4 regions of the Paenibacillus sp. FSL H8-0168 genome follow, and region 2 is predicted to be linked to each of the others. Evidence: riboswitches for the same ligand, from Rfam matches in the RefSeq annotation. Region 2 holds a riboswitch; each other region holds the start of a gene.

Region 1 (8,051 bases), 2.2 Mb from region 2:
GCGGGGGTATCCTCGGCTACGGTATCCCGTGTCATTAACAACCATCCGTACGTGAGTGAACCCACAAGGCAGCGTGTGCAGGAGGTCATAGATCGGCTGGATTATGTTCCCAATTTAAATGCGGTATCTTTAAAAAAGGGCATGACCAAGCTCATAGGGATTATTTCACTTTCTTTTAATGATTCATTGGGTTTATTTGTGCGTGGATTTACAATGTATGCCCAGGAGCATGGCTTTAATATAGCGCTGTTTATTACGAATGGGGAGAAAGGAAGAGAACTTGAAGCGCTGGAAATGTTGCGGAGAAAGCAACTGGACGCCTTGGTCTGCATGATTCGCGTCAATGAGTGGAGTGTGATTGAGCATTATACAAAATATGGTCCGATTGTGACCTGGCAGCGTGTAAACATTGAGGCAATCCCGTCTGTATTTATGGATCAGTATCAGGGCTATACGCTGGCATTGGAACATTTGTACGCTCGAGGATATCGGAAAATTGTGAATGTGTTCGGCAGCATGCGGGGATTGAATACAAAAGAACGCATTCGAGCTTATCATGACTTTTGTGAAAAATATGATTTGGATGCTGAGGCCTTCCCGCATTTTTATGATTTAAATTCAATAGCAGCTGGTGAACAAATAGCTCATTGGTGGGCAGAACGAGCACAAACTGACAGGCCGGACGCCTTTGCCTGTTCTACCGATTATTTGGCAGCAGGTCTTTTGACTGAAGCACGGAGACTCGGTGTTTCTGTGCCAAGCGATTTTGCAGTAGTAGGCTTTGATAACACCGAAATATCGCATTTGCTTGATTTGACAACGATTCATTACCCGATAGACAAGCAAGCTGAGAATGCGTTCATTATGATTCGAAATGCCCTCGAAGGGCTGGATGAAACGATACATCATCTGGAATTCAAATTAGTAGAGCGAGCGACCACCTGATTCCAAAAGGGACTTCATGTTAGTGGTTATTAATTTCCATATTCAAGTTTATATAGTAGGAATAATGGAAGAAAAATGTTGACACATGTTAAAACATGGTGAATAATTTGAGGTGAAAGTATAAAATTTGGATTTTTTGTATGAAGGGTGGTTATGACTTGGGACATACACCTACGATTTTGACGAAGTTAGAGGATTATTTAGGGGAAAACAATTTGACGCTGGCACAATTTGCCGAACATTCAGGTGTTCATCAAAGAACACTTAATAATTGGATTGCCAAGCATCGTCCTGTTGCTATACATCAGCTTGATCGAATCACTTGGGCTATGGGACTACCAGAAGGTTTTTTTTACGAACTATACATAGATAACTACATCATTGAGCGTTCCCCGGATTGGAGGCGAATTGAGCCGTTGTTGTTTCGCTGTGCGGAACTGGACAAGTTGGATGCTATCCAGCTTGTAGTGGGACATATTATGGACAACCTTCTATATTCCCCAAAGTTATTTGATGCAGCAGAAAAATTATTCGCACAAGGTCGGCACAATGCTGCATTGTTGCTCTACGAAGGGATTGCGGAAGGCGAGAAGTACCAGCATTCTGAACGTTTGGCTATCTGTCAGTATCGTCTGTTTACCATTCAGGTGGGTAACAATCAGATCCGAAATCTCAAGGCGGCTACACGATTTGAACCCTTTGTCGAACGTCTGAATGAAATAGATCAACTCGATGCGTTAAAAGATTTGGCGAATGTGTATCGTTCTCTGCGTGAATGGGACAAGCTCGATGCAACTGCTCGAAAAATGAGAGCCAAAGCGGAGATCCAATATTCTTTGAAACATCAACAGAAAAAGCGAGAGTGGGAGGAGTCTGAAAAGAGGCTGAGTCGCCCGATGTTTGTGTACATTACCTATGCTGATTTACTGTGTGCGAGTGTCTGTGAAGCCCAAGGCGATTATCAGCAAGCATTACAATTTACAAATGCCTACGCAGATTTAGATTGGGTGATCGAGACAGACCAGAAAACTCAACACTGGGTCAACTTGTTCAAGCATTGGGCAGAAGGTAATACTTATGTAAATAAACTCCTATCTGGAGATACGAATGTGCTTCCTCATTATGTTGAATATATTGCATCCACATCAATCACTACCGAGAATGAAAAGCTATCCAAGTTGCTGAACGTTATGATAGCTGCTAACCGATATGCAATAGATATCAATGATGTCCTTTCACGTTTTGAAGTGGAGATTAATTCTTTTGCTCTGCTATCACAATCTACTGATATGTACACCCAACAAGTGATGCCGGATTATTTTGCATGGTTTGGTTATGAACTGGCTTATTACTATTTAAGACGGGGAATGTTCAATGATGGCTTTAAACACTTAATATATGCATTGGTAAAAGCCCACATACTAAATAATGAGACTTATTTTATAAACTGTACGGGACTTTTTGCACATTTCCAAGCACATGCGCTTCCCGAAACAAGGGAAGAGTATTTCAAACTATTAGAAAAGGTGTGGTTAGACAATGTTGAAAAAAATGATTCTGCTGGTCAGCGCAGCTAGCTTCTTGTTTATTTTATCAATGCCTGTTCAGTCGCATAACCAAAATCAAAGAATAACGCCTCAAGTACAAATTGGAGGTGCTTAAAACGGTTAGGTTGTATGTTCTAATATTCATTGAATCTTTTTATGAAAAAGAGCCTCGGTCCCGCTTTATTCGGGGGGACGGAGGCTTTTTTACGTGGATTTTGGGGCTTTGCTGTTTATGCAAACTTTTGTGATGTTCTTTTTTTGTTAGGCGCATCATTTGAAAATCCAAAAAACGTCTTTTTGTTATAAAATATGACATATAGGAGGGATCATGCTGATGAATCAAAGTGTGACTTTACTTTGTGTCGAAAGGGCTAGGAAGAAACTGTACCAGGTCCAGAAAAAGTATGGATTTTTAACACATCCCAAAGTAATAGAACAATCTAAAAAGCTGGATGATCTGTTGAATCAATATCAAACATGTAGATCGGATCATTGAGAAATGAGACCATATTTTTCTTTAATTCCTTGACCGCACCTCTAACCTGCTCTGTCTGTGTCACGGCTGAAATCACCGCTACACCATCTGCACCTGCACGTGCGACTTCCTTAACACGGTCCACTGTAATACCTCCGATTCCAACAATCGGCACATCAATTCCCGCTTTACGCATCTCATATAAAATTGCCGGTCCCTGTACGGCATGGGCATCATCTTTCGAGATGGTGGGATAGATGGGCCCGACGCCGAGATAATCAGCACCTTGCAGGATGGCTCGACGTGCTTCCTCAATGGTATGGGCGGAGACGCCTAAAATTCGATTTCCGATTCGCTCGCGGACGGAATCGGCGGATTCATCGTCCTGACCGATGTGAACACCGTCGGCGTCCAGTTCAAGAGCCAACTCCACATTGTCATTGATGATGAAGGGGACACCAGCGTGACGGCACAGTTCCTGTAGCTGGCGCGCGAGTTCGAACATAGGAACGCCCGTTAACGCGCCGAGACCCTTTTCTCGGAACTGGACCATGGTTGCCCCGCCAGCCAGAGCCTCCTGCACGACCCAGCCTGGTTCCGCGAGGCAATTCACGCTTCCAAGCACCAGGTATATCTGTAGATGGCGGCGCACCACCTCTGACAATATTCTGCCGCTCATAGAAGCATCTCCTGACGACGTCGGTAGGCCCAATGATTGGTTGGGCCGTGTCCCTGTCCCAGAGACAACGTATCCTCAATCGCCGCCTGGATGAAGGCTTTACCATTCGAGATAGCCTCCGGTACAGACATCCCTTTCCCTAATTCCGCGGTAATCGCTGCCGAGAAAGTGCACCCTGTTCCGTGTGTATGGACAGTCCGTACTCGCTTGCCGCTCAGCTCTATAAAGGCGGTTCCGTCAAAAAGCAGGTCAACAATTTGTCCGCTGCTCTCGCTCTCGTCAGCGTGGCCACCCTTGATCACAACGAATTTTGGTCCCATACTGCTAATATGTCTCGCAGCCTCGCGGCGATCCTCCATCGTATGGATACTTATCCCTGTCAGGGCTTCCGCCTCCGGGATATTCGGTGTAACGACCAGTGCCAAGGGGAGCAGGTCGTCCTTCAAAGCCTGCACCGCTTCCAGTTGCAGCAGTTCAGCGCCTCCCTTGGCAATCATCACGGGATCGACGACGACCTTTTTCCAGCCGAACTTTCGGATCTGCTCGCTCACAAGACGGATGATGCCGGCATTAAACAGCATACCAGTCTTCAGGGCATCCACTCCAAGGTCTAATCCTACGGCTTCGATCTGTTCTGCTGTTGCTTCCTCTGGTAGCGGATATACGCCGTGGACTCCTAAGGTATTCTGTACGGTAACGGCTGTAATAGCCGACATGCCGTACACGCCAAGTTCTTGAAAGGTTTTGAGATCAGCTTGAATTCCAGCCCCGCCGCCACTGTCCGAACCAGCAATCGTCAGCGCTCTGGGTACACGAACGTCTGTCATCGCGCACCACCTGCTGCTGTTGTTCCGGCTTCATGGATCGAGACATGCCCCTCTAGTGAACCTGTATGCAGTTTGGCCAGCTCGTCGAGAAAGGCAATCTGGAAGCTGCCGGGCCCCAGCTCTGCGGTACGTGCTGCGGCTCGAGAAGCTGCTGCACCGTAAAATGCCAAACCTGCTGTACCTGCGAGCAGCAGGTTGGGTTCAACAGCTGCAAAGGCACCTAACACAGAGGTCAGCAGACAGCCTGCTCCGGTTACCTTCGTGAGGAGCGCGTCTCCGCCGCTAATCATTCGTGCTTCGGCCCCATCGGTGATGACGTCCTCTTTTCCAGTAATGACAACCATCGTATTGAGCGTTCGAGCAGCCCGAATTGCCAGATCGACATGGTCGCTGTCAGCACTGTCACCGGCATCTACGCCTTTAATCTCACGCGCTTCTCCAACAAGATGTGCGACTTCGGCTGCATTGCCCCGCACCAATGAGATTTTGACTTCACTCAGGATTCGCAGTGCCGATTCAGTTCTAAAGCTCGTTGCTCCCGCACCGACCGGATCTAGCAGCACCGGAACACCGTGTGCATTCGCCGATTGTCCAGCAATGATCATGGCATCCACCAGTTCGCGGTTCAGTGTACCGATGTTTAACACGACGGCGCCTGCTATTTTTGCCATATCTGCTACTTCCTCAGGTGCATAGGCCATCACCGGGGAGGCGCCCAATGCATACAGACCGTTGGCCGTAAAGTTGGTGACTACCACATTGGTCATATTGTGAACGAGGGGTTTGCTGTTTTGTACCTTCGTCAGGAGATCCGAATAACTTTTTTTCCATGTACTCATAATGATTATCCTCTCTATAGTTGGTGGTTCAACAGGGCATTAACCGTACTTCACGCATCGAATCGCCAGGCTGACTATTCCAAGACCGCTGCCTGCATCTGGACCGGCCATTCTTCCTGCTTATAAGCCATATCCCAGAACTTATATTCCAGCTGGCAGCTCAGTATAAAATGCTCAATCATCCGCTCCCGCTCAGCAGCCGTTGCGTCTTTCGCCCAAGCATCTACACGTTCTCGGAACTTGAGTGTTGTATCATCAAGCTGGTCTCCATAGAAGCCAATCCATTCATAGAACGGATGAGACTCATCCGGCTTTACTTCATCCAGCAGCCTGCGACCAATCTCGGCATACGTCCACATACATGGCAGCAGCACAGCCAAGATCTCGCCCAGGCTACCCTCATGCGCAACCGTCAGCATGTGACGGATATAGTGATGAGCCGACGGAGCGAGCGGATATCCCTGCAACTCTTCATAGGTCACCCCTGCGACAGCACAGAAATTTTGATGCGGATGAACCTCGCTGTGGAGAATAAAAGAGATTTGTTCATTTAATACAGCCATATCCTCCCGATTGGTGCATTTGGAGATTGCGATGCCGTATATCCGCATGTAGGCGTTCAAATATTCAAAGTCCTGTTTTACATAGTGAATCAGCTGTCCCCTTGTCAAACTTCCTTCAGCAATACCTCTCACAAAGGGGTGCTCAAAAATCGCTTGAAAAATGCCGTCCGCCTGCCGACGGAGTTCTTGTGTAAAACTCAATTTCCCCACCTCCATCAAATTGAAGAGCAAGAAGTCCTGTAAGAATATAATTCCGGAACAACGCTAAAAAGCCGCCCCGGAAAAATGGGAGCGGCTTCAACAATAGGCCCAATACGCAAAAAACGCTTGAAACCTTATATACGAAGGCTCCACTTTCCTACGCTAGTACGAACTAGATCAGGTTCAAAGGGTCCAAGATACGTTCTTGTCTCAGCCATAGCGGCTCCCCTAGTGGACTTCTATTCTTTTGACTATTACTGTACATACGTTCATACGCTATGTCAAACATAGTGTGCAAAATATGAAATTTCCTCTAGTTAGGTGTTTTGAGCTTAGTGAGGGTGATGAATTACACTTTCCACAGCTTTGACCTTGGCATATTCCGGTTTCCACATTGCATCTCGTATAGCTTGTTCCACATCTGAAATGTGCGCCTGAGCTACCTGATCCTGTATCGCGGCTTTTGCAACCGCAATCGCAACAGCGTACGAAACTTCGCGTAATTTTCGGATATGAGGGAGTAGCGCACCGCCAGGCGTATTCGAATCTACACCATTGGCAACAGCAACTGCTGCCGCTGTAAACATCGCAGGGGTAATCCTTTTGGCTTTAACCACAATCGCACCCAGACCCAGTCCCGGAAAAACAAAGGCATTGTTCGCCTGTCCAATCTCAAATTTCGTACCGTTATAGGTGACGGGCTCAAAAGGACTTCCGGTTGCAATCAGTGCTTTGCCATCGGTCCACCGGATCAAATCCTCGGGTACTGCTTCTGCAAGGTTTGTAGGATTGGACATGGGCATAATGATCGGGCGTTCTACATGTTTTGCCATCTCCTTGATGATCTCTTCAGAAAAGGCACCTGCTACACCGGAAGTTCCAATCAATATCGTAGGCTTCACCTGACGGATGACCTCTAGCAGTGGTATTTTGCCGTCACCCGACCGGGTCCATGAGCTGACTTCATCCTTTTTGCGCACATACGGTTTCTGATATTCCAATACGTCTTCCATATCTTCCATTAACAGCCCGCGATAATCAAAGGCCCAAAAGGACTTGAAGGAATCTTCTGCGGAAAGGCCGTCCTCGATCATAGCACCCCGAATTTGATCAGCATTACCGATTCCTGCTGCCCCTGGGCCGAAAACAAGTATTTTTTGTTCACGCAGCGGAGTCTTGGTGACACCCACCGCCGAAAGAATCGCAGCCAAGGTCACCGCTCCTGTACCTTGTATATCATCGTTGAAGGTGAGTATGCTTTGACCGTATTTTCCTATAATATGGCGTGCATTTACGCTGCCCACGTCTTCCCAATGTAAAAGCGCCTTTGGGAATTGCGCTAACGTTTTGCTGATAAAAGTATCAATAAACTGGTTATAGGCTTCTCCGCGAACCCGTTTATGGCGGTTTCCGATGTACAGTGGATCATTCAGCAGCTTTTCATTATTTGTACCTACATCTAGTACAATTGGCAGCACCCGCCCGGGATGAATGCCTGCCGCAGCCGTATACACTGCAAGCTTGCCGATAGCAATGTTAATCCCCCCGACTCCCCAGTCACCAATCCCTAAAATACTTTCGGAATCTGTCACGACGATCAGATCCACATCATGGCCGCTCAAACCGGAATTATAGAATGCTTGTCCAATGCCATTCGGGTTATCTATCGACAAATATATGCCTCCAGGGCGGTTGTACTCGTGACTATATTCTTGAATCGCGGTTCCTACGGTCGGCGTGTAGACTACGGGCAGCATTTCACTCAAATGATCGGTTAGCAGCCGGTAGTAGAGTACGACATTTCGGTTGTGAAGGTCGTTGAGAGAAGCATTTTTTCGCAGCATGGTGGGTTGTGCCAGAAACTGCTGATATGCCCGTACGCTCTGTTTCTCCAATGAAAGGACGGTTGGAGGAAGGATTCCTTCCAAACCCAGCTCCTTGCGTTCTTCTTCTGTAAAAGCGACACCTTTGTTCA
Region 2 (8,051 bases):
ACTGAGCAAGCTTGCACGTCTGGTAGAGGCAGTGACCCGCCGATTGCAGGTACAGGAGCGTATTACATCACAGATCGCTGATATTTTAAATGAAGCAGTCTCCGCTCACGGGGTTATGGTGGTCGTGGAAGGCGAGCACCTGTGCATGTGTGCAAGAGGTGTCAAAAAGCCTGGTAGCAAAACGGTAACGTCTGCGGTACGTGGTACGTTTCGTGATGATGCAGCGCAGCGCGCAGAATTTCTGTCGCTGCTCAAGGATTGATCGAACATCGCAAGACGTTTATGTGATGAACAAAAAAAGGGTGGTTTACGCATAGGCGTAGCCACCTTTTTTTGTTAACATCAGAAATAGAGACGACGGGATAGCCGCCTTAAAATACAATTAGCCTATGGATAACAGCTATTTTTACAGATAGGGGATAACGTATGGAGAATGTACATAGATCAACAGAAAAAACAACAGCTTTGCCTGAATTGCAGTGGTTTGAAGCGCCACTCGCGGCCACTCAGGAGGACGTTTTGTCTCCGCTGGCTTGGGAGGAGCTGGCCTGTCGGCAAGTAGGGAAAGGAGCTGCACCCATTTTGCATCTATGGCGGCATCCGTCAGCGCTTGTGATCGGTCACCGGGACCGCAGGCTTCCCTACGCCCCACAGGCGATGGAGCGAGTGCGCAGCACGGGAACCTCGGTATGCGTACGCCCCTCGGGTGGAGCAGCCGTCATGCTGGACAGGGGGGTGCTGAACCTGTCCTTGATCCTGCCGAATCCACAGCGGGCCATCAGCCTGCATGAGGATTTTCGGCTCATGGCAGCGCTAATTGCCGATGCGCTGGTTCCGTGGTCTGGCGAGGCGCAGACCGGAGAAATCCCCGGGTCCTTCTGTCCCGGGGATTACGATGTCAGCGTCCGAGGCCGCAAGTTTTGCGGCATTGCACAGCGGCGCCAAGCCAAGGCGTATATCATCACAGCTTTCGTGATGATTGAGGGCAGTGGTGTAGAGCGTGCACAGGCGGTACAGGAGTTCTATACAGAGGCAGCCGGAGATACGCCGGCGGGCGTGCAGCAGCAGAATTACCCTCGGGTGAATCCAGCAACGATGGGTAGCCTGGCAGAGCTGGCTGGAGTGCCATCTGTTGAGGCGTACGTGGCATCTCTGCGCCGTGTCGTTGAGAGCCGGACAGCCGTTTTACCTGCCGATGGCTGGCTGGTACAACCGGAAGGATTGACCGAACAAATGGCAGCGCTCAGAGAGCGATACGATTTGCAGGTATAGTTTGTCTTTAGCTTAGAAGCTTAGAAGGGTTGCCATCTCAGCTTGGAGGCTTGATCGTAGCGTGCTTCCACTTCAGGCCAGTTAACGACATGCCACCAGTCTTCGATATATTTGTTGCGTTCGGCCTGATGCTTTAAGTAATATGCGTGTTCCCACACATCAATCGCCAGCAGCGGAATGGACTCCCACTGAGTCAGATTCTGGTGCTTTTCGGCTTGCAAAATTTCAAGCCGTCCCGCGCGCGGACTCCACACCAGTATCGCCCAGCCGCCGCCCTCAACCTTCTCGGCCGCCGAACTGAATTGCTTTTTGAATGCATCGTAGCTGCCAAAATCCTTTTTAATCTGTTCAGCCAGCGGCCCGCTAGGGTTCCCACCGCCTTGTGGACTCATGATCGTCCAAAAAAGAGTATGCAGATAATGGCCTGCACCGTTAAATGCCAGTTCTCGTTCCCAATGCTTTACGAGGTCAAAATCACCTGTTTTTCGGGCTTCTTCCAGTTTCTTTTCCGCTTTGTTCAGGTCATTCACATAGCTCAAATGATGCTTGTCATGGTGAATACGCATCGTTTTCTCATCAATATACGGTTCAAGCGCATTATAGGGGTAAGGGAGCGGCGGTAGCCGATGTCCCCCAATAGGAACCGACCGGCCGATTGAGGTTTTTTCCGTTGCCGAAGGTTGCGCCTGGCTGGACTTGACGCCTTTAGTGGTCCATGCGCCTTCTCCCCTTATGCCTGCCTGCCGTTCTCGAAACGCTTCCTCTGGGTAATTCTCACCCTCTGTAGCTACATGATACAACCTAGCAGCCCTTGCGATGGAGCCAGGTTCCTGAAAGGGGGTTGTCGAGATCAGGAAATATTGGCTTTCATGTGCCGCGTGTAATACAATTCCGGCGGCTTTTGGCTGCTGACGCAATGCATGACTGTGCTCGCTTAGCAGCCCGAGCTGCCGTACATACTCCTGTGACTGACGGTTTGCGGTTTGCAGCAAATCGTCCAGTCGACGATTTAATTCTTGTGAGTCAAGCTGAGAGTTTGAGGCTGACTCTGACAATGGCATCTTTACAGATGATGATGCGTCTAATCCCCTTGACTGTTTTGAATGTTCAGTGAATTCGTGTGTATGTGCTTGTGGAGCAGCCGACATCTGTTTCCATTCCTGATGCCACGCCTGATCTGCCGGATCGAGCGCGCTCCGTTGCTCTTCAAGCAACTCTATGGCGGTGCGTTCCGTCTGTTCGAATACAGTCCGCCAATCATCCAGCAGCCGTACATAAGTAGGCTCCAGTCCCTCGGTAGCGGATTTAATCACTTCCACATGCCAACTTTCCTGCTGCTTCCAATGCCGAATTTCCTCCAGCACACGTAAGGGCAGAAAAGACCCATAAGTACTCAGCATCGTTTTTTTACCTCCCGTATCCTACTATGGCTATCCGGCCGATCTGGCAGATCTGCCCTGGATGCATACGTACCCAGTATATTCGCTGTCTCATCAGGAATATGTCTATGAACTCCCTTAATCCGGTCACATCTGTTACGTAAAACAATAAATACCCATGGAAAACGAAAAAGAAGCCCAGCTACGGCACGGGTTAAGTGTCCATAGACAGGCTTCTTCAAGGGGAAGAATAGAATACAGTTCTTCGAAAAATAATTCTTTACTTCGTAGTCGTTTGTTTGTGGGCATCAGCGATGGTTTTCTTGTCCTCCAGCTCCTGTACACTGCTTAGAAACGTCGATACCCGTCGCAAATATTCACGAGGGTGCTCTCTGAAAATAAGCTCATGTATCCCGTTTTTGACAATCCATACACTGGAAAGCGGGTTGGTTTGATTGGCAGCGAGCTTTTCCGCAATAGGATAAGGAGCTTTTTCATCCTGTGTACCATGCACAAACATGATCGGGAACGGATAGTTTTCCTTTTTAACCTCCTGATATGGAATCTGATGCAAGCTGGTGCCGTTCAAGACTGGAAACAGCAACTCCAGAATTTCCAAAGACGGATGTCTTGGCAGATTAATTTGATTGTGAATGTTATGGTACAGCGTATCCGGCTCCAGCAGGAAGGTGCTGTCCAAAATCATTGCGTCCACATCCTTGGTTTGCAAGCCCGCCTGAAGAGCGGTTCCTGCCCCCATGGAGAAGCCCCATACGATAATCTCCGACGAGCCGCGTTGCTTCGCAAGCTGAATTGCTCCGAGGAGCTGTTGGGATTCTGCTTTGCCTCCGGTTGCGACTGCTTTGCTGTTTTGTGACGCAAATCCATAATCGAACATGACCACATTAAAGTTCAAACTGTGGGCATAATGCGCCAGATCATACATGGGAATCCAGCTTTCTTCGCGGTTAGCCCCATAGCCATGACTGAAAATAATCGTTTTCCGCGATTGATCCGCCGGGATATACCAGCCTTGTACGATGCGGCTACCATCCTTGGCAGGGAAGCTGACTTCCTCATAAGGCATGTTTTTGGCCTGCATCGGATTAGAGTACAGTGGTGCAACGGTGGGATTCGTAAGTACCCATGCGATGTAAGCATGCAAGGCAATAAAACAAAACAACAGAAAAAAGACGACCGACAGCAGCAGAGCAATCACAACGTGCTTGAACCGCAGCAGACGGGGATTAAAGAGTGGGGTGGACGGCTCCTGAACAGCGGTCTGTAGCTGAGCGTTGCGCTGGGATGTCGAAATCATGTAAGAGCCTCCTTATATAAAATTGATCTTCGTTTCATAGAATTTAGGTATAATTCCACTTGAAAATAGTAGTGTAGGTCCGTATAGATACCTATTATCGTATGATGGGGATTATCCAAAGTCAACGCCTGAACCGGAAAAGTAAAAATGATGCAAAGAATTGTCGATGTTTGTTCTCGTTCTGTAATATGGTTGTCACAAAAACATCGGTTTACAGTAGCCGCGACTATTCTATATAATTTATGTAACCATGTTTCATAGTGTGAAACGAATATGGATACAAGAGGAGCGGTTCACGATGGAAGACCGTAAATTAACCGTTCGCGCTGTAGAGCGTGCACTTGATATACTGCTGTGTTTTACCGCAAATTCGGATCTTGGCCTGACGGAGATTGCCTCCAAAATTGGTCTACATAAAAGCACGGTTCATCGGCTGCTGACTACGTTGGAGGATCGGGGCTTTGTCGTTCGGAATGCCGAAACGGAAAAATATCGACTGGGCTTCCGCATTTGGGAGCTATCCACGCATTTGTCCCAAAGTGACGAGCCGGCGGTGCTGTTACAACCTGCAATGGAAGGACTACGTGACCGTCTGGGTGAGACGGTCAGCTTGTACTTACGGGACGGCAGCATGCGTATTCGCATACAAGCCGTGCAGAGCAATCAGGCGATCCGCAGGGTCGCGCCTGTAGGTGCGCGTATGCCGCTGGCTGTAGGGGCCTCCAGCAAGGTGCTGGCGGCCTTTATGCCGCCGCAGGAGCTGGAAGCCCTGCTAAGCGGGGATGAATGGCCGCCCTCAGTAGACCCGGAGGTCTATAAAGCCCAGCTGCAGGACATTCGCGAGAAAGGCTATGCGACCAGCTATGAAGAACGGGAACCAGGGGCTGCTGCTGTGGCAGCGCCAATTGTGAACCGGAAGGGACAGGTCACTGCGGCTTTATCTGTATCTGGCCCGGTCAGTCGACTTGCACCCGAGACGCTACATGACTTTGCTCCGATTTTGATCGAAGCGGCGAAGGAAATGGGGCTTATGCTCCCGTAACAAGAATGAACACAGTTGAAGCAAGCAGAGTGATTTGATGGGGAACGTCTCCTTGGTAAAGGGAACCTAAAAGGGTTGCCAAAGCCATAAATTTGAAGTAGTCTGGTAAGGAAGGCGGGATGTCTGTTATATCCGCCTCATGTGAATAGAAGTATCACAGTTACTGGGGGAGCCTGTAATGCCGGGCTGAGATGGAATCGTGCAAGATTCCGGACCCTTTGCACCTGATCTGGATCATACCAGCGTAGGGAAGTAATCGGCCATTGAAATGTATACGCGGCTGCTGTCTTCAGTGGCGCATTGGAATGGATTACTCCATATGCGTACTGTCTGGATAGCTGTCTCGTTAGATTAGCCGGTTCCCTGGGGAACCGGCTTTTTTGCATAGATCAGCGCCACCCTGGGAATGGTTCCGGATCGGTGTGTCATTTCATCGAAACGGGAGGAATGGACAATGAAGCCGACAGAAGCAGAAGGAACAAAAGGAACAGAATTGAAATCAGCAGAAGTAAGATTGGTAGGAACAAAAGAAGTTGAGGTAGAGAAGACAAACAGGGAGCAAGCCAGTGGGGTAACGCCCTTTCCAGGGAGCCGTAAGGTATATAGTCAAGGCTCACGGCCGGACATTGCCGTGCCAGAGCGCGAAATTGCTCTTCATCCTACACATACGCCGCAGGGCACGGAGCATCATGAGCCATTGCGTGTATATGATACAAGCGGTCCCATGACCGACCAAGCCTATCAGGTCGATATCCGTCAGGGCCTGCCTCCATTACGGCGAGCTTGGGCACTGGAACGGGGCGATGTGGAGGCTTACGAGGGACGCGCCGTCAAGCCGGAGGATAATGGACTGAAACCTGGCTCCAAACGGGAGACAGTGGAATTTCCCGGCGTGACCAACCGTCCGCTTCGTGCTTCGCAAGGGCGTACAGTGACGCAAATGCATTATGCACGGCGAGGGATCATTACGCCCGAAATGGAATTTGCGGCGATCCGCGAAGGGGTCGAGCCTGAGTTTGTACGGCAGGAATTGGCGGCTGGACGAGCCATTTTGCCTTCGAATATCAATCACCCGGAAAGTGAGCCAATGGTCATTGGGCGTCATTTTCACGTGAAGATCAATGCGAACATTGGTAATTCTGCGGTTACCTCCTCCATCGAGGAGGAAGTGGAAAAAATGACCTGGGCTGTGCGTTGGGGCTCCGATACGGTTATGGACCTGTCCACAGGCCGTAATATCCATACAACACGTGAATGGATCATTCGGAATTCTCCTGTACCGATTGGGACTGTACCGCTGTATCAGGCACTTGAAAAGGTGAACGGCGAAGCAGAAGCGCTGACGTGGGAGCTGTATCGCGATACGCTGATTGAGCAAGCGGAGCAGGGAGTGGACTATTTTACAATTCATGCGGGTGTATTGCTGCGATATATACCGATGACGGCGAATAGAATGACGGGAATTGTATCCCGGGGCGGGTCGATCATGGCAGCCTGGTGCCTTGCGCACCATCAGGAGAATTTTTTGTATACGCATTTTGAAGAAATCTGCGAAATTATGAAAGCCTATGATGTGGCCTTTTCTCTCGGGGATGGTCTACGTCCAGGTAGTATCTATGATGCGAATGATGAAGCACAGTTTGCAGAGCTAGAAACGTTGGGCGAGCTAACGCAAATCGCATGGAAGCACGATGTTCAGGTTATGATTGAAGGGCCAGGACATGTCCCTATGCATAAAATCAAAGAGAATGTGGATTTACAAATGGAGATTTGTAAGGAAGCTCCTTTCTATACCTTGGGACCGCTCACGACGGATATTGCCCCCGGATATGATCATATTACTTCAGCCATCGGGGCGGCGATGATCGGTTGGTTCGGGACGTCCATGCTGTGCTATGTTACGCCTAAGGAGCATTTGGGTCTGCCCAATAAGGATGATGTCCGCGAGGGTGTCATTACCTACAAAATTGCGGCACATGCTGCCGATCTGGCGAAGGGTCATCCACGGGCGCAGCAGCGGGATGATGCTTTGTCCAAGGCACGCTTTGAGTTCCGGTGGCGGGATCAGTTCAATCTGTCGCTTGATCCCGAGCGGGCCTTGTCTTACCATGATGAAACGCTACCGGCAGAGGGCGCCAAGGAAGCACATTTTTGCTCGATGTGTGGTCCCAAATTTTGTAGTATGCGCATCACGCAGGACATTCGCGCCTATGCAGCGGATAAGGGGCTGAACACTCAAGAAGCAGTAGCTGCCGGGATGCGTGAGAAGGCAGAGCAGTATCGGGATGGAGGTCAGTAAGACGAACGTGTGAGTTTAGGAACAAATGAATTAAAAAAGCCGTGGTTCTCTACAGTCGATGTAGGAAACTACGGCTTTTTAGCTTATGTAAAGCGGATCATGCAACCGGATAAACGGCGCCTTATTTTTTACCCATTTTTTCATTTAAAATGTCCTGAAAGCTGAGCTTCTTTTCCGAGCTATCTTCTTTCTTCTGCATACTCACCGCGTTGGCACGTTGGTATTGGTGGTGAAAGGGCATCAGGGTGTGGACGGTTAAGTTCATTGTATTCATGTAGGTCATTCCTCCAATTCCATATTGTCAAATTCAGATTGAGTTGCTTAGAACGTCTGTATAGGACTATTTGTATGTACTTGATGTCGTAATGCTATGTAGGTTGCTTGGTAATGTTTCAATCATTATACCCACATTTTTTCAAAGTAAAACGCTTTTGACATAAAACAGGAAGATGGTCATATGTGTCCAAAATGTCGATTAGGAGGATGGTCGTTTTAGAGGAAAATGTGCCTAGGTCTAAAACAAGGGCTAGAGGCCCGTTTTCTTAGTTTAGTAGTCGGGATTGTGTTTTTTTGTCGAATAACCTTGTAAAAGGAGAATTTTGCGGAATCCAAGTCAGGATTGAGGCAGTCTGGTGGCGAATTAAAGTGTCAAAGTTGTATTGACTTTATGTTTGGTAGTAGATACCATGAACTGGTTGTCAGCGTATTTTGGCAACAAGAGTCAGCCAATCCATCTGGCGA
Region 3 (8,051 bases), 2.3 Mb from region 2:
TCCATACCAAAAAACCTTAAAATTCACTGTTTTCAATATTCCGATATGGTTGCAGAATGTGCTACAATAAAGCTTTGAAAGAAACGAAATGCATATGAAATAAGAACAGTCGGCAACGCCGATGACAATAAGGAGCCAAAAACAGCTTATGAGTTTATTGACTGTAGAAAATGTATCCCACAACTTTGGGGACCGCGCATTATTTAAAAATGTTTCCTTTCGATTGCTTGCGGGGGAACGTGTAGGTTTGGTAGGAGCTAATGGTGTTGGTAAATCGACACTCATGAACATTCTCACTGGAAAATTGCTTAAGGATGAGGGTAAAGTGGAATGGACTCCACGTGTACGTTACGGTTATCTGGATCAGCACACCAAGCTGACACCGGGCAAAACGGTACGTGATGTATTAAAAGACGCTTTTCTTCCTTTGTTGGAATTGGAAAAGGAAATGATGCAGATTACTGACAAAATGGGGGATGCTTCTCCTGAAGAGTTGGAAGTGTTGCTGGAACAGATGGGTGAAATTCAGGAGCAACTGGATATGGGGGATTTTTACCTCATTGATGTGAAGGTTGAAGAAATGGCGAATGGACTAGGTCTGTCGGCCATAGGACTGGATCGGGATGTATCTGCACTTAGTGGCGGGCAACGGACAAAGGTGCTTCTTGCTAAGTTGCTGTTGGAAAAACCGAATGTCCTGCTCTTGGATGAGCCTACCAACTATTTGGATGTAGAGCATATTGAATGGCTTACGCGCTATTTGAAGGATTATCCCTATGCTTTTATTCTTATTTCACATGATACTGAGTTTATGAACCAGGTCGTTAATGTTATTTACCATCTTGAATTTGCCAAGATGACCCGTTATTCAGCTAACTATGAAAAGTTTCTTGAAATGGCGGATCTGAACAAAGCTCAGCATATTGATGCTTATGAGAAGCAACAGGACTTTATTAAGAAACAGGAAGATTTTATTCAGCGTAATAAAGCGCGTGCTTCTACCTCAGGCCGAGCAAAGAGCCGTGAAAAGCAGCTTGATCGGATCGAACGTATTGATAAGCCTGAAGAAGCCGCAAAACCAACCTTTCAATTCAAAGAGGCACGTGCAAGCGGAAAGACGGTATTTGAGGGTATTGATTTTGAGATTGGTTATACACATGCCCTTTTGCCTAAAATGTCCATGACGATTGAACGTGGCGAAAAAATTGCAATTGTTGGCTACAACGGTGTCGGTAAATCGACATTGCTCAAAACCATATTGGGAAAAATTCCGCCAATCAGTGGAAAAACCTATCAAGGTGATTTTTTGCAGCCCGCTTATTTTGAGCAGGAAGTAAAGGCAGAGAAAATTACACCGATTGACGACGTGTGGAATGAATTTCCGCATTTGAACCAGCATGAAGTACGAGCGCATTTGGCGCGCTGCGGTTTGAAAAATGAGCATATCACACGTCCGCTATCTGCGCTTAGTGGTGGAGAACAGGCTAAAGTCCGTCTTTGCAAACTGTTAATGCGTGAAAGCAACTGGGTATTGTTCGATGAGCCTACCAACCACTTGGATGTTAAAGCAAAGGATGAGCTGAAACGTGCCTTGAAGGAATACAAAGGGACGGTATTGCTTGTATCTCACGAACCGGACTTTTACGAGGATTGGGTAACCAAAACGTGGAATGTGGAAGAGTGGTCAAGTAAAGTTAACTAAAATCAGTTAAATCCAGTTCTGCATATTTCACACGAAGTGGGGTTTGCAGAATTAGGAAAATATGCTAAGCTATCTATAGCTTATACAATAAAATAGTCACACTAGGGGAGCCGCCCATGCGGCTGAGACGGAATAAATGGATTTCGGACCCTTTGCACCTGATCTGGGTTATGCCAGCGTAGGGAAGTGAGCGCCGTACAAACAAGGCAACACCATCTTTATTTTGTTTGTGCGTGGGACGATACACGTATACGGATATCATGGTCCGTTCGATTATTGGACGTTCGTTAAACCACTTCCTTGGGGAAGTGGTTTTTTTGCGTTTCGTTCATTTTAAGTTGTTCGAGCTTCCGTAGACGGATTCACATACAATCCCCTTTCATTACTGCTGGTAGACGTGGCTGCTAAGCTTAAATCCTTTAATCCAATGTGAGGTGAAGACAAAATCGAATTACACGCAATTTCGATGGAAAAGGGCACTATTGCACAAGCCGCCCGAGTGGCTGCTATGATTTGTCCGTATGTTCATTATGTACACGCACGTTTAAAACAGAATGGTGCCTCTGCATTGCTTTCTTTGACTCGCAGCATGGTGGAGCAGGAAGTTCCTTTGCAACAAATTGTAGTAAATGATCGTGTGGATGTAGCTTTACTTACTTTGGTTGGAACCGTCCAGCTACCAGCTAATGGATTACCTGTTGTGGATGTGAAAGGCCTACTTTCAAAGAGTACACGCTGTGGAGTGTCTGTGCATTCCTTGGAGGAGGCGCAGACTGCCGAGCAGGCAGGAGCAGACTATGTACTTTATGGTCACGTATATGAGACCCATTGTAAGCCCGGTATTGTACCGCGGGGTTTAGCTCAGCTTGAACATATTTGCAGGCTGTCGAACATTCCGGTGATCGCGCTGGGCGGCATACAACCGCACCATATCCCGGAGCTTTATATGGCCGGAGCAAGCGGAATTGCGGTGATGTCTGGTATATGGGAGGCTGAGTCGCCCGTTGCAGCTGCGATGGAATATAGGCGAATGGCAGATCTTGTAGTTCACAGCCTGTAGCGAGAAAACGAGAGTAGAGGCAAGCTGAAAGCAGAATGGTTTATGGAGAGGAGACACGGAACAAATGCTAAAGATACACACAGAGGCAAGAGCGATAGGACATGCTGAATGCTTGGTCATAGGTGGAGGTGTCATCGGCAGTTCCATTGCTTATCATGTGGCCAAGGAGGGAAGAAGTACGATCATGCTGGAACGATTGATCCCGGGTGAGGGAGCCTCAGGAGCAGCGGTTGGAATGCTGGCAGCGGAAAGTGAAGAGTTCACCGACTCTGAGCTGGCACGATTTGCTCGCAGAAGTCGAGATGCATTCCCTGAGCTTGTCTGTGATCTGGAGCGTTTGTCGGGTATTTCGGTGGAATTCCGTACAGAAGGATTTGTGACCCCTTTCCGTACGGAAACTGAAGGCCAAAAACGCTGGAAAGCTGCTAAAACGCGAGAGTATGATTGTCCTATCTGGTGGGATGCGAGGGAATTGGCCCGACGAATTCCAGGTTTGGATGAACAAGCGATCGGAGCAATATATCGTTCAAAGGAGACACAAGTGGCTCCTGTCCAGCTTTGTCGTGCTTATGCAGGTGCTGCTGCGGTGCTGGGAGCAACGGTATGGTCTGGTACACGGGCAGAGCAACTGGTCATACAGGATGGTCGAGTTTGCGGTGTCCGAACAGATAGCGGCTTTTTTTCCTGCGATCAGGTCATTATTGCTGGAGGCTTGGATAGCATGAAATTACTGGCGCAGGTTGGGTTTGAATATCCACTTTATCCGGTCAAGGGCGAAGCAGTAGCGGTCTCCTTGAAGGATCACCCATTAGAATACACCATTTATGCTGATGATATTTACCTCGTGCCTAAACAGAATAACGAGCTTTGGATTGGGGCAACGAGCCTTCCGCATCAATATGACGAACAAGTGACCGTAGGAGGCTTGAAGGGCTTGCTGGCACGTGCCTCTGCCTGGCTGCCGCGCGTCCGTGAAGCTTCTTTTATACGCACTTGGGCGGGCTTACGTCCGCAGGCTGCATCAGGTTACCCTTTTATAGGCACTGTTCCTGAGGTCGAGGGCGTATATGCTGCAGTCGGGCATTATCGCAACGGTGTCCTGCTGAGTGATGCTACCGGGCGTGCGATGGCAGCTATGCTTAGCGGGGCTGGTGCAGCAGAACTTGGGATAAGTAGTTTTTCTTCTGAGCTCCTCAAGGAGAAAAGCTTATGAAGCTGACGATTAACGGCCAGAGCATGACCTTTTCTAATCGAATCACTCATGTGAATCAATTGCTACATGAGCTTGATGTAAAGGTGAAAACCGTAGTGGTGGAGCTGAATCGGCATATATTGAGCCGTGAAGATCATGATGAAGCGGTACTGAAGGATGGAGATTGCCTAGAGATTGTACATTTTGTGGGAGGCGGTTGATTATGTTAACCATTGGAAAAGCATCTTTTACCTCGAGGTTGTTGTTGGGAACAGGAAAATTCTCTGATCTGGATATCCAATCCCAAGCCGTAGAGGCTGCTGAGACGGAAATATTGACGTTTGCTGTACGGAGATTGAACTTGGAGGAACGGGATAAGCAGCATTTTCTCGATATGCTGGATTTGAGCCGGTATACACTTCTTCCCAACACAGCAGGGGCTACAACAGCAGAGGAGGCGATTCGTATTGCCAAATTGGCAAAAGCCTCCGGCCTGTGCGATATGATTAAGGTGGAAGTCATTGGGGATAGCAAGACACTGCTCCCTGACCCTTTTGAAACGTTGAAAGCTAGTGATAAGCTGTTAGAAGAAGGCTTTATCGTGCTGCCCTACATATCGGACGATGTGATTCTAGCAAAGAGGCTACAAGAGCTTGGAGTACACGCCGTTATGCCTGGAGCTTCACCGATTGGTACAGGACATGGTTTGCTCAATCCGTTTTCATTAGAGCTAATTATTGAACAGGCGGAGGTTCCGGTTATTGTCGATGCGGGTATTCGCTCACCCGGTGACGCGGCAATGGCGATGCAGTTAGGGGCAGATGCTGTTTTGTTGAACACAGCCGTATCAGGAGCGAAGGACCCAGTAAAAATGGCCGAGGCCATGAAACTGGCTGTTCGTGCTGGAAGGTATGGTTTTGAGGCGGGGATGATTCCTGTAAAACGTTACGCTTCAGCAAGCAGTCCGACAGAAGGTATGGTTCAGGCATGAAGGTAACTGACAAATCCGGTGTAGGAGAAACACATCCAAGTGACCGTTATTCCAGACAGGAAAGATTCGCGCCCTTTGGACCGACAGGACAACGCCGGCTTGCTTCTTCCCACGTACTAATCATAGGTGCCGGAGCGTTAGGTACAGGTATTGCGGAAACGCTCGTTCGTGGGGGCGTAGGTACAGTGAGCCTCGTAGACCGGGATTATGTGGAATGGAGCAATTTGCAGCGCCAGCAGCTTTTTCAGGAAAGTGATGCTGCGCAAAGATATCCCAAAGCAGTAGCTGCTCAGCGAAGATTAAAGGATATTAATTCTGAAACGGTTATACACGGACATGTACTGGATGTTGGGGTGGAAGAGTTGGAAGAGTTGATCCAGGGGGTAGATCTCATGATGGATGCAACCGATAATTTCGATACCCGACTTCTTATGAACGACATGGCACTCAAGCATCGGATACCTTGGATTTATGGGGGATGTGTGGGCAGCTATGGTGTAACCTATACCATCTTACCGGGTCAAACGCCTTGTCTTCACTGTCTGCTGGGAACTGTACCGTTTGGTGGGGAAACCTGTGATACCGCCGGGATTATTCCGCAGGCCGTACAGATGGTCACGGCTAACCAAACTACGGAAGCTTTCAAACTTCTTGGTGGATATCCAGAAGATTTGAGAGGAAAGCTGCTTTCGTTTGATTTGTGGAACAATGAGTATGTTACGATAGCAGTAGATAGTCTTAAAAAGGAGAATTGTCCTTCTTGCGGCAACCAACCGACGTATCCCTACTTGTCGGCCTCTCATCGGCAGAAGACAGATGTTTTGTGCGGTAGGGATACCGTTCAAATTAGACCAGCAAACCCGACACATCTGAATCTTGCAGAAATAGCAGATAGATTTGCTTCTTTGGGAGAAGGAAAAGTAGAGCAGAATCCGTTTTTGGTTTCCTTTAGTACAAGCGAGTATCGCTTGGTTGTTTTTGCAGATGGCAGAGCGTTGATCCATGGGACAAAGGACGTGGCAAAAGCAAGAAGTCTGTATCATCGCTATTTGGGTTAAACCATGAAAGCAGAAAGCCATTCTTTTGGAGAATGATTTTCTGCTTTTTTGTTACAATAATATTAATATGCTTTAATGGCTTATAACAAACTTGTTCGTATCCAATATGTAATGCTATATCCAAAACAGGTGGGTGAAAAGATGAGCCCGTTAATTTTACTTGTGGATGTAAATGAAGCGTCTGCCGTATTTGTTCATCCATTGGAGCAGGCAGGTTATCAGGTGATTCATGTTAGCAATACGACAGATGCAAGCTCTTATGTAGCCCATAATCCTGTGGATTTGTTACTACTCAATATAGGAGATGAACCGACGGATTCACATGGCTTACTTCGCACATTGCAGCAATACCATCCTCATGTCCCGCTATTTGTTATGACTTCATCAGATGAGGAGGACCATATTGTTTCCTGCTTTGAACAAGGAGCACATGATGTGATCGTCCTGCCCTTTTATCCTAGAGTTTTTCAGGCTAGAGTGGCTAATTTATTACGGATTTTTGGTATTGAACGTGATGTGAAAAGGGCAATCGAGGCGGGTGATTTACATATAGACAATGCAAGCAGAATGGTGAGCAGAGGGGAACAAAAGCTGGAATTAACTCCGAAAGAATTTGATCTTTTGCTTCATCTGGCGATACATCTTAACCAAGTTTGTAGCAGACAGCAAATTCTGAAGGATGTTTGGAAACATGATTATATCGTTGATACGAACGTAGTAGACGTCTATATCAGACATTTGAGGGTTAAAGTAGATAAAGGATATAAGTTTAAAATGATCCGTACGGAACGAGGAATTGGCTATTCACTCAGAACACCAACCGTATCAGAATAGCATAAGGCATATAAAAAAAGCCGGAACTTTCGTCCCGGCTCGCTATTTCATAATGAGTTTCATACTACAGCACGCGGCGTGCTTTAATGTATGTTCTTTTCCAGTTGCCGGAGTTCAAATCGGAGATGGTCACGCCAGGTCCGCCGTAAGTGTGTAAAATTTTACCCCCGCCCATATAGACTGCTACGTGGGTAATGTTGCGTCCTGTGGCACGGCTACCGCTTGAAAAGAACACTAAGTCACCTTTTTTCAAATTGGACTTGGATACGGCATGTCCGACTTTAGACTGTTGAACAGAAGTACGTGGCAAATCCACTCCGTATTTCTTGAATATGTGCTTCATGAAAGAAGAACAGTCAAAATTACGTGTAGTGCTCGTGGAAGCTCCAAACTTATAAGGAGTTCCCATATATTTTTCACCGTAGTTAATTACTTTTTGGCCTACTGAAGTAGTAGTGGCAGCTTGTGCCGTATTTGTTCCCTCAATTGCAAAAGTACCAAAGCCGATAGTGGCTGCGACCCCTGCTATAATTACCTTTTTTATGATTTTCTGCATATTCATGTTGTAAGTACCTCCAGAAATTGATTTGTGCAATATTTTGCTGAGTTGCTAACTAACTGACAGCGTTGAGTATAACAGTTTTGAAACCGCCTAATAGTTGGAAAAGAACTCTCAAATGCTTGAGGGACAAGACTTACACAGCGATTATTAAAAAACGATTAAAAATTACAATTTGTAAAAAATATATCGATTCATAGATCTCTATAAACGGAAAAACCCTTGTTAATCAAGGGTTTTGAGTGAAAGAACAATCTGAACAATGGTTACAACAATGTCATAATTAATCCTTGCTTTGAATAACGAGTAGTAGACCGCTTTTGATGGAAATCGTACCTTTTGAAGCCGTTAGCTTATTACTGACAGCACGCGATTGTCCCATTTTGAGGGTGGCATTATGTAGCGGATACATAAATCCTTCCAGTTGTATACCTGTTACTTCGGAAGTCATAGGAAGCAGCGATGTATATGTATAGCCCATAGGCTGGATCTCAAGCGTTGATCCGGTGAGCTCAATATAATTATGTGCGTCCATAATAGCGCAGCTAATATGATGCTGCATTGCGCGTACCAATATTTGAACATTAGCTAATGTGTGATCCATCCGGGTGCCAGTCACACCAAGCAACAATACATGATCTACGTGCTCGTCCAT
Region 4 (8,051 bases), 350 kb from region 2:
CCACCATCAGCCAGGTCAGCCTTCCTATGAAGGGTCCGTCGAAAATTATACGGTTGCGACCATTGATGCCGCGTTAGCTGCACAAAATGCAGCGGTAGCCGCTGAATCACTGGGCCTGGGCATCGTCTACATTGGCGGCATTCGTACTAAAATAGCAGAGGTATCTGAGTTGCTAGGGTTGCCAGAGCTGGTGTATCCAGTGTTCGGTATGTGTATTGGTGTACCAGATCAGGAAACGGGCTTGCGCCCACGTCTTCCGCTGTCCGGTGTTTTGCATATGAACGGCTACGACAAAAATCAGACGATGAAAGCTGTAGAGGTATACGACCACACATCAGCCGAATATTTGAAGGAGCGTACGGGCGGTCAACGCTCTACGCCATGGTCTGAGCAAATGGCCGCGAGACTGACCGAGCCAGCACGTTTGCAGTTAAAGCCATTTTTGGAACAGAAGGGTTTCTTGAAGCAATAAAAGCTGAGTACTGACAAAAAACTCTGTAAAATATAAGAACCTCCTTATTTACGCATGATGAAGTTCCGCGTAAATAAGGAGGTTCTTTGCTTTGGTTGCATGTTGTGGTTGTAAACCTTCCAGTGAGTAAATAGCTGGTATCCTTTATCAATCAGATAGTGAGTAAAAACGTCTCGTATTTTCATAAAATAATTGACGGACGGCAGATTCATCTTGATGGGTCAGCTTGCTATACGCGCGAATGACGTCGGCAGCCATCCGTGGATGTGTCTCTTGTCCGGTAAAAGGCCCCTCGAACGGCCAGGGACCGTCTGTCTCTGCCATGATCTGATCAGACGGATACTGTCTTGCCAAACTGCGGATCTCTTCTTCGTACAGGAGATCCGGTGTGAAGGAGACATAATAGCCGTTCCGGGCCATACGTTCGGTTGTGGCGGCAGAGCCTTTAAACCAGTGAAAATGTGCCTGCGTGACGCTGTGACGTTCCAGAAGGTCACAGGCGATGTCTGCGTCCTCATAAACGGCGTGCAGGACAATGGGCTTGTTATGCTTGCTTGCAAACTGGATAAAACGCTCCAGCAGCGCTATGTAGGGAGCGAGGTCAAAAGGTGAACCGCTCTGTGAGGCTTCCAGCCGATTGTAATAGGGCAAGCCGACTTCACCCACGGCGACCATCTGCTGTATATGTTCGTCCATCCAGTAGAATAAGAGGTCAAGCTCAGCTTGCGGGGGAAGAGCCTGTTCGGGATGAAAGCCAAAGGCTGGTCGTACCAGCTCGGGGTAACGCTTGGCTAACCGTAGATTGGCTCGGCTGGAGCCCAGATGCATCGACACGGCTATCACGGCTTGGACGCTGCTATCGGCAAGTGAAGTGAGCAATAACTCCTGTTGTTCAGGCGGGTAGCTGTCTACATGAATGTGCGCGTCGATTAATGGAGCGGGCTCAATTGCGGTCAAATCCAAGCCTGGCTTTGTTTGGCTGTTCCATTTCAATGCACATCGAACTTTTACGTCACTCATGTCGATTCAATCCATCTTCCGGGATATTCTTGTGGACGCTCTGAGCATTTTCCATGTTGGCGTCCAGTTTGTACTTTTCCTCGCGCATCCAGCTGGTCATGGTCCGCTTCCATTCAATAAAGAGCGGATCGAGGGTGATTTCTTCCCTACGCGGGCGGGGAAAAGGGACATCTACGACATGCACCACCGAAGCAGGTCGCGCCGACAGCACATAGATGCGGTCGGAGAGCAGCAGCGCTTCTTCAATGCTGTGGGTAATAAACAGCACAGAACGGCGGTTCTTCTCCCACATGCGTAATAACCATTGCTGCATGTCTGCACGTGTCAGCGCATCGAGTGCGCTGAACGGCTCATCCAGCAGCATTAATTCCTGCGGGCTGAGTAGTGCTCGTAGAAAGGCTGCGCGCTGTTGCATTCCACCAGACAGCGTATGTGGATACGCCTTGGCGAATTTACCAAGTCCAACCTGTTCGAGCCATTGCAAGGCTTCTTTGCGACGCTCGTGTTCACTGGTGTACTGAGGGGGGACTGCTGTAGTTTTACGTGGAGCATTTTCCTGCCCAAGCAGTACGTTGTCCAGCGTGGTGCGCCACGGGAAAAGGGCGGGCTGCTGCGGCATATAGCTGATATGCCCACGTTCACCAGTCATGTCCCGTCCGTGCATACGGATACGTCCCTGCTGTGGTTTGAGTAGCCCGCCGATGATGTGAAATAGCGTGCTTTTGCCGCTGCCTGACGGACCGATGAGGGAAACGAATTCTCCTGGATTGACTGTGAGGGATACATCCTGCAGAACGGGCAGTAAGCTTCGCTTTTCGCGGAAGGCAAGGCTGATCCCGTCCAATTCCAAAGCAGGAGGAGCAGTTGAAGGACTCTGTTGTTCCCCGGCTCGTTGTTCATTAGCCACGTTGTGTGATGATAAGTCAATTGGATGCAGACTCATACGCGCCACGTCCTTTCTTTGCTGTATTTAATTCAAGGAGGAAGCTACTCTCGATCGGGTTTCCAGCGAACCAACCATTTCTCCAGTAGTAAAATAACCACAAACATGAGTAAGCTGAGTGCGACAATAATGCCGATGGCAGCAAAAATGAGGTCCGTGCGATAGGCCGATTTTTGCAGCAGCATATAATACCCAATTCCTTCACTAGCTCCGATCCATTCGGCAATGATCGCGCCCATCACACTGTAGGTAGCAGCAATTTTAACGCCAGAAAAGACTTGCGGCAGGGAATGTGGCAGCTCCAGCTTCATAAAAATAGACATGCGGCTTGCACCCGACATCCGCATATAGTTCATCATCGTACGGTCTGTTCGAGTCAGCCCGTCCATGGCCGCTACAGCCACGGGAAAAAAGCATACTAAGGTAATGACCATGAGCTTGGGCAGCACGCCAAAACCAAACCACACCATGAGCAGCGGACCCAGAGCGATGATCGGAATGTTTTGGCTAAGGATCAAGAGCGGGTATAGAGCAGATTTGAGAAAAGGAATGGTATGAAGAACGATGGCGATCAACAGTCCCGTTGCTGTCCCTATTGCGAATCCCGCAAGTGTCAGACGAATCGTAGCCCATGTATGGGCTCCAAGCAACGCCGATTGCCCCATGCCCTCTTGTACGATTAGAGATGGAGCTGGCAGTAGCCAGGATTCAATATGTAAATAGGAAACCGCCCCCTGCCAGGCCGTTAAAAAGAAGAGGACCGCCACAAGGGGCGGCCATACGCTTTTCCACCAGGATGCGTTCTTGCCTTTCGGATTCATGGGCGATATTTCTCGGTCAGCTTGTTCATGCTGATGCCTTGTGGGTTATGTGCGATTTTGATCTGTGAAATGACGCTGGGACTGCCCGCTTCCGTCAAAGCCTCGTGCATTTCTTTAACCACTTTCAGCAACTCGTCGAGCTCGCCCTCCATGGTCGTATCCAATGGATTCACCTGATGTTTGACGCCGGAGCGCTGAATGACCTCAATCGCCTTATCTACATACGGGTAAGAGTCCTCGTTATTAGGAGTTTTAGGGATTACTTGAATACTGAGCAGTGTGTTAGCCATGAAAATTCACCTGTCCTTTATTGTTTAAGTTATAGGAAAATAAATTGGTTTAAGGCGGGGGAGACCGCTTCGCGTTTCATTTGATCTTACGATCGCTGTTGCCTTGGGATTCTTTGAATTAAATTTTAAAGGTAAAAATCCAACGGCAAAGGCGAACGCTTCGCTTCTCCAGATTCAAATGAACCGCTACGCTGCCAACTGCCTTAAAAGCACCTTATTTTTAAAGCCAGGTTGTACGGTATTTTGTATTTTTCTCACATAAGCGTACCTGCTTTTGCGCTTAGACACTATGAGACTAAAGAATAAACCAAGTGGAACGAGAACGAAGTGGGCGGAATGGTGCTGTACAAGCGTTAACATTCGCCTTTGTACCCAGATTTCAACTTCTGGATATTCATAAAAGAAATCTGGGTACAACAGCGATGGGAGGCACCATCCGACTGCGTAGTGGCGCTTCGTTCACTTCTTTAGTTCGGTCTTATTTTGCGTTTTAACAAATGATCAGCGCTTGGGCAAGAAGTCGTTTGTGAAGGCTTTATCCACTTCCAAAGGCTTGCTGAGCAGCTTGCGTTCGTACATCCAGTCCGAATAGTTTTGCCATACCTCCGCTTTTTGCACACCCCATTGCGCGGCATCGTCTTGATAACGCGGGCTTAGCCATTTTTGGCTGGCAAGTACCAGTTTTTTATCCAGCTCCGGTACAGCTTTGCCTAAGATGTGCGCGGCTTCTTCTGGATGGGCGATAGTGTATTCATAGCCTTGTGCGGTAGCGTCCATGAACGCTTTGACCAGTTCTGGATCATTTTTTATTGTCTGTTCGTTGCTCACAATTACAGGTGTATAGTAATCGAGGCTTTTGGAATAATCTTTTACATACAGCATATCCAATGGCTCACCTCGAAGCTGGGCCTCAATTCCGGTCCATGCGTAGAAAATCCAGGCAAAGTCGATATCCCGCTTCACGGCTGTAAAATAGTCTGCATTGCCCATGTTGACGATCTTCACTTTGCTCACATCGCCTTTGTCTGAATCCATGATGGATTTCATGACCGCTTCTTCTACGGGAGAGCCCCAACCGCCGTATTTTTTACCTTCAAAATCTTTCGGGCTCTTAATTCCGCGATCTACCGGGGCTGCGAAGCCTGAGGTATTATGCTGAATCACTGCAGCGATGGATACAAGCGGCACGCCTTGCGTACGAGCCTGTGTGATGCCTTCTTGGTAGCTGATACCAAAAGGTGCAGCATTAGAGGCAACCATTTGATCGGCTCCGCCTGAACCAGGTTGAATAATTTGAACATTCAAACCCGCTTTTTCGTAAAATCCTTTGTCCTTGGCAACATAGAGTCCCGTATGATTCGTATTGGGTGTCCAGTCGAGCACGACTTTAACATCTTTGAGCTCCTCTGCCGGAGTAGACGTTTGAGTGTTGGTAGCGGGAGCCGCTTCTTGGGATGTGGAGGGACTTCCACCGCAAGCGGTCAGGGTCAGGGCCATGAGCCACAGACTGATCAGTCCCAGGCTTAACATTTTCATGCGCTTCATCGTTGTGTTCTCTCCTTTAATTACCCGTTATCCGTCCAATCAGACAGCTTAGGTTCCCCATTTTCATAAAAATAACATCTGTCGGACGCGATCTTTCCAACAACTTAATCTTCAACAAAAAAGCGCCCCGAGGTTCCGGGACGCTTGCGCTTGTATATACCAAAGTAAGGGATGGTCCTATGTAAAAAAGGCACATCTTGCTTAAGCATTCCTACGCTGGCATTACCCAGATCAGGTTGTAAGGGTCAGTGTCTTGGGACACACTCTCAGCCGGCCGATTCCAGCACCCCTGGCATTGTATGGTTTAATGGGTTCATTTATTCGGGTTTACTACGACGATTATATGCCTTGAATGCGGGTCTGTCCAGCATGGAGGAAGAGATGACGGTTCATTTGCCGAACGACAGGGTACACTTTTACTGTGAGCTTTGATCTGAAAATGAGCATGCATCAATCCGATCTGATCGGGTCATGTTATTTTCAGAACAGCTGCGCAGGTAGGTTCAGATGGGCTGGTGCCCAATGGCATGGCCGTAGAGAATTCTAATTCGTGAAAAGGAGTTGTTGTACTGTGGGTAAAACGGAAACATTGGATCGCAGCCAACTAGAACAAGCCATTGTGAAGGCTTTGGATAACAACAAATTTTGCTCGTTAGGTACGGTAGAGGGTGGCAAACCGAAAGTACGCTATATGGCCCTTTTTAACGATGGAATGAACATTCATCTGGCGACAGATCGCAAAACGCATAAAGTGGATGAGCTAAAGGATAATCCGAATGCTTATCTGCTGCTGGGTTATGAAGTTGGCGGTACAAAGGAAGTCGTAGAAGTGGAGGCTACTGTCCAGATTACAGCTGATGAGGGGCTCCGCAAACAAGTGTGGAACGATTCCTTGAAGGAATGGTTTTCCGGACCGGATGATCCCGATTATGTCATTCTGGACGTGAATCCGACTCGCATTGAGTATGTGGGTCAGCAAACGGAGCGCCAAGTGTGGAATAAATAATGAGAATATAAATGGATAAACCAGTGAATCTCCGAGTTTTTTAGGAGGTTTGCTGGTTTTTTATTTTTGAGAAAATTAATTATTTTTTCATAAATAATTTAAGTAAATGACTACTCTTTTGCGTGGCGTTGGATTAAAATAGAAATGGTGGGTTCAAGGCTTACATATATGTGCAAAAGTATGTATATGAGGCATACACCTTAATGAGGAGGGGTATATTTTGTTATTTCGTAAAAATTGGTTTAAAGGGTTTACAGCAGCCGTTGTAGCTTGTAGCATGCTGGTGTTTTCGGCCGCTCCATCCTGGGCAGCTAGCGATTCTCGCGATAGCGCTACGGTGAATTTGCGGATCATGGAAACAACGGATATTCATGCGTCGCTGATGAACTATGATTACTATTCGGACAAAGAAACCAACGAATATGGCTTGGTTAGTACAGCCAGTTTGATCCAGAAGGCACGTAGTGAAACAAGAAACAGTATGCTGTTCGATAACGGTGATTTGCTGCAGGGCAACCCATTAGGCGATTATATGGCCAGAAACAAAACCTTTGAGAAAGAAGGCGGTGTCCATCCGGTCTACAAGATGATGAATTTGATGGGCTATGATGCAGCTACAGTGGGCAACCATGAATTCAACTACGGTCTCGACTTTCTGGAGAAGTCGCTCAAGGGAGCTGATTTTCCTTATGTAAATGCGAACGTTTATGTTGATAAAGAGGGCCAAGCTACTAAAAATTATTTTACCCCTTATCAGATTCTTGATAAAACAGTAATGGATGAGAAGGGCGAAGAGCATACACTCAGAGTGGGTGTCATCGGCTTGGTCACACCTCAAATTATGCAGTGGGATGAAGCCAATTTAAAGGATAAGGTCGTTACAAAGGATATTGTGGAAACAGCCAAAAAGTTTATTCCTCAAATGAAAACAGAAGGGGCTGACATTATTGTCGTGCTTGCACATACAGGCTATGAAGATGTGCCGCAAACGCCAATGATGGAGAATGCCGTTAAATATTTGAGCAAGGTGGACGGAATTAACGCGATTCTGTTTGGGCATGCTCACAAATCTTTCCCAGGTCCAGATTTTAAAGATATGAGCGGGGTAGATCTGGATAAAGGAACCATTAATGGCGTACCAGCAGTAGAAGCTTCTTCATGGGGCAAGGATCTGGGCATTATTGATCTGAGCCTGGAAAAGAAAAACCGTGAGTGGAACGTAACCAACTCTCAGTCTCAAGTGCGTCCGGTTGTGAGTACCACCAATCAGGCTACGCAGTTTATTCCTGATTTTAAACTGGTTGATGCGATTAAAGAAGAGCATCAAGGAACGCTGGATTATATTCGTCAACCTGTTGGAACAACGACTGCACCGATTACCAGCTATTTTGCATTAGTGCAGGACGACCCCTCTATTCAAATTGTGACGAATGCACAGAAATGGTATGTTCAAAACCATCTTAAAGGAACTGAATACGAAAAACTTCCCGTATTGTCGGCAGGCGCTCCATTCAAGGCCGGCGGTCGAAACGGAGCCGAGTATTACACCAACATTCCTGAAGGTACGGTAGCGATTAAAAATGTGTCCGACCTGTATGTGTATCCGAACACGGTTCATGCTGTAGAAGTGACCGGTGCTGAAATTCAGGAATGGCTGGAGTGGTCTGCGGGTCAGTTCAACCGCATTGATCCAAAGCAAACTGAGGAGCAATCGCTGATCAACAAAGATTTCCCAACCTACAATTTTGATGTCATTGACGGTGTGAATTACCAGATTGATGTAACTCAGCCTGCACGATATGATGCCAAGGGAACTATTATTGATTCTTCAGCTCATCGTATCAAGGATCTGCAATACAATGGAAAAGCGATAGATCCTGCACAGAAATTTATCGTGGCCACCAATAACTATCGTGCTTCCTCATCCAAACTGGCCAACCCAGATGGCAAACGA

Evidence for each region. Region 2 has a riboswitch for thiamine pyrophosphate ahead of thiC (phosphomethylpyrimidine synthase ThiC). Riboswitches for the same ligand answer to the same signal wherever they lie in the genome.
Region 1: linked by a shared signal. The riboswitch ahead of tenA (thiaminase II) and the one ahead of thiC (phosphomethylpyrimidine synthase ThiC) in region 2 are both predicted to bind thiamine pyrophosphate.
Region 3: linked by a shared signal. The riboswitch ahead of MHI21_RS14145 (thiamine phosphate synthase) and the one ahead of thiC (phosphomethylpyrimidine synthase ThiC) in region 2 are both predicted to bind thiamine pyrophosphate.
Region 4: linked by a shared signal. The riboswitch ahead of MHI21_RS02400 (ABC transporter substrate-binding protein) and the one ahead of thiC (phosphomethylpyrimidine synthase ThiC) in region 2 are both predicted to bind thiamine pyrophosphate.

The regions. Positions count from the first base shown of each region.
Region 1 is NZ_CP151948.1:4,488,448-4,496,498, reverse strand. Features, by position in the region: gene MHI21_RS19800 (LacI family DNA-binding transcriptional regulator) at 1-945, shown strand, start outside; gene MHI21_RS19795 (helix-turn-helix transcriptional regulator) at 1,104-2,522, shown strand; gene MHI21_RS19790 (aspartyl-phosphate phosphatase Spo0E family protein) at 2,821-2,988, shown strand; gene thiE (thiamine phosphate synthase) at 2,933-3,646, opposite strand; gene thiD (bifunctional hydroxymethylpyrimidine kinase/phosphomethylpyrimidine kinase) at 3,643-4,473, opposite strand; gene thiM (hydroxyethylthiazole kinase) at 4,470-5,312, opposite strand; gene tenA (thiaminase II) at 5,387-6,076, opposite strand; TPP riboswitch at 6,214-6,316, opposite strand; gene MHI21_RS19765 (NAD-dependent malic enzyme) at 6,409-8,051, opposite strand, start outside.
Region 2 is NZ_CP151948.1:862,581-870,631, forward strand. Features, by position in the region: gene folE (GTP cyclohydrolase I FolE) at 1-262, shown strand, start outside; gene MHI21_RS03965 (lipoate--protein ligase family protein) at 427-1,272, shown strand; gene MHI21_RS03970 (Fe-Mn family superoxide dismutase) at 1,293-2,672, opposite strand; gene MHI21_RS03975 (alpha/beta hydrolase) at 2,932-3,969, opposite strand; gene MHI21_RS03980 (IclR family transcriptional regulator) at 4,268-5,011, shown strand; TPP riboswitch at 5,167-5,279, shown strand; gene thiC (phosphomethylpyrimidine synthase ThiC) at 5,466-7,310, shown strand; gene MHI21_RS03990 (hypothetical protein) at 7,432-7,584, opposite strand.
Region 3 is NZ_CP151948.1:3,206,611-3,214,661, reverse strand. Features, by position in the region: gene MHI21_RS14150 (ABC-F family ATP-binding cassette domain-containing protein) at 149-1,702, shown strand; TPP riboswitch at 1,796-1,904, shown strand; gene MHI21_RS14145 (thiamine phosphate synthase) at 2,169-2,762, shown strand; gene thiO (glycine oxidase ThiO) at 2,827-3,975, shown strand; gene thiS (sulfur carrier protein ThiS) at 3,972-4,175, shown strand; gene MHI21_RS14130 (thiazole synthase) at 4,178-4,945, shown strand; gene MHI21_RS14125 (thiazole biosynthesis adenylyltransferase ThiF) at 4,942-6,003, shown strand; gene MHI21_RS14120 (response regulator transcription factor) at 6,145-6,837, shown strand; gene MHI21_RS14115 (C40 family peptidase) at 6,902-7,399, opposite strand; gene MHI21_RS14110 (thiamine diphosphokinase) at 7,680-8,051, opposite strand, start outside.
Region 4 is NZ_CP151948.1:516,514-524,564, forward strand. Features, by position in the region: gene nfsA (oxygen-insensitive NADPH nitroreductase) at 1-472, shown strand, start outside; gene MHI21_RS02375 (TatD family hydrolase) at 620-1,492, opposite strand; gene MHI21_RS02380 (ABC transporter ATP-binding protein) at 1,485-2,435, opposite strand; gene MHI21_RS02385 (ABC transporter permease) at 2,480-3,256, opposite strand; gene MHI21_RS02390 (MTH1187 family thiamine-binding protein) at 3,253-3,546, opposite strand; gene MHI21_RS02395 (hypothetical protein) at 3,858-4,040, shown strand; gene MHI21_RS02400 (ABC transporter substrate-binding protein) at 4,048-5,091, opposite strand; TPP riboswitch at 5,283-5,392, opposite strand; gene MHI21_RS02405 (pyridoxamine 5'-phosphate oxidase family protein) at 5,663-6,097, shown strand; gene MHI21_RS02410 (bifunctional 2',3'-cyclic-nucleotide 2'-phosphodiesterase/3'-nucleotidase) at 6,318-8,051, shown strand, end outside.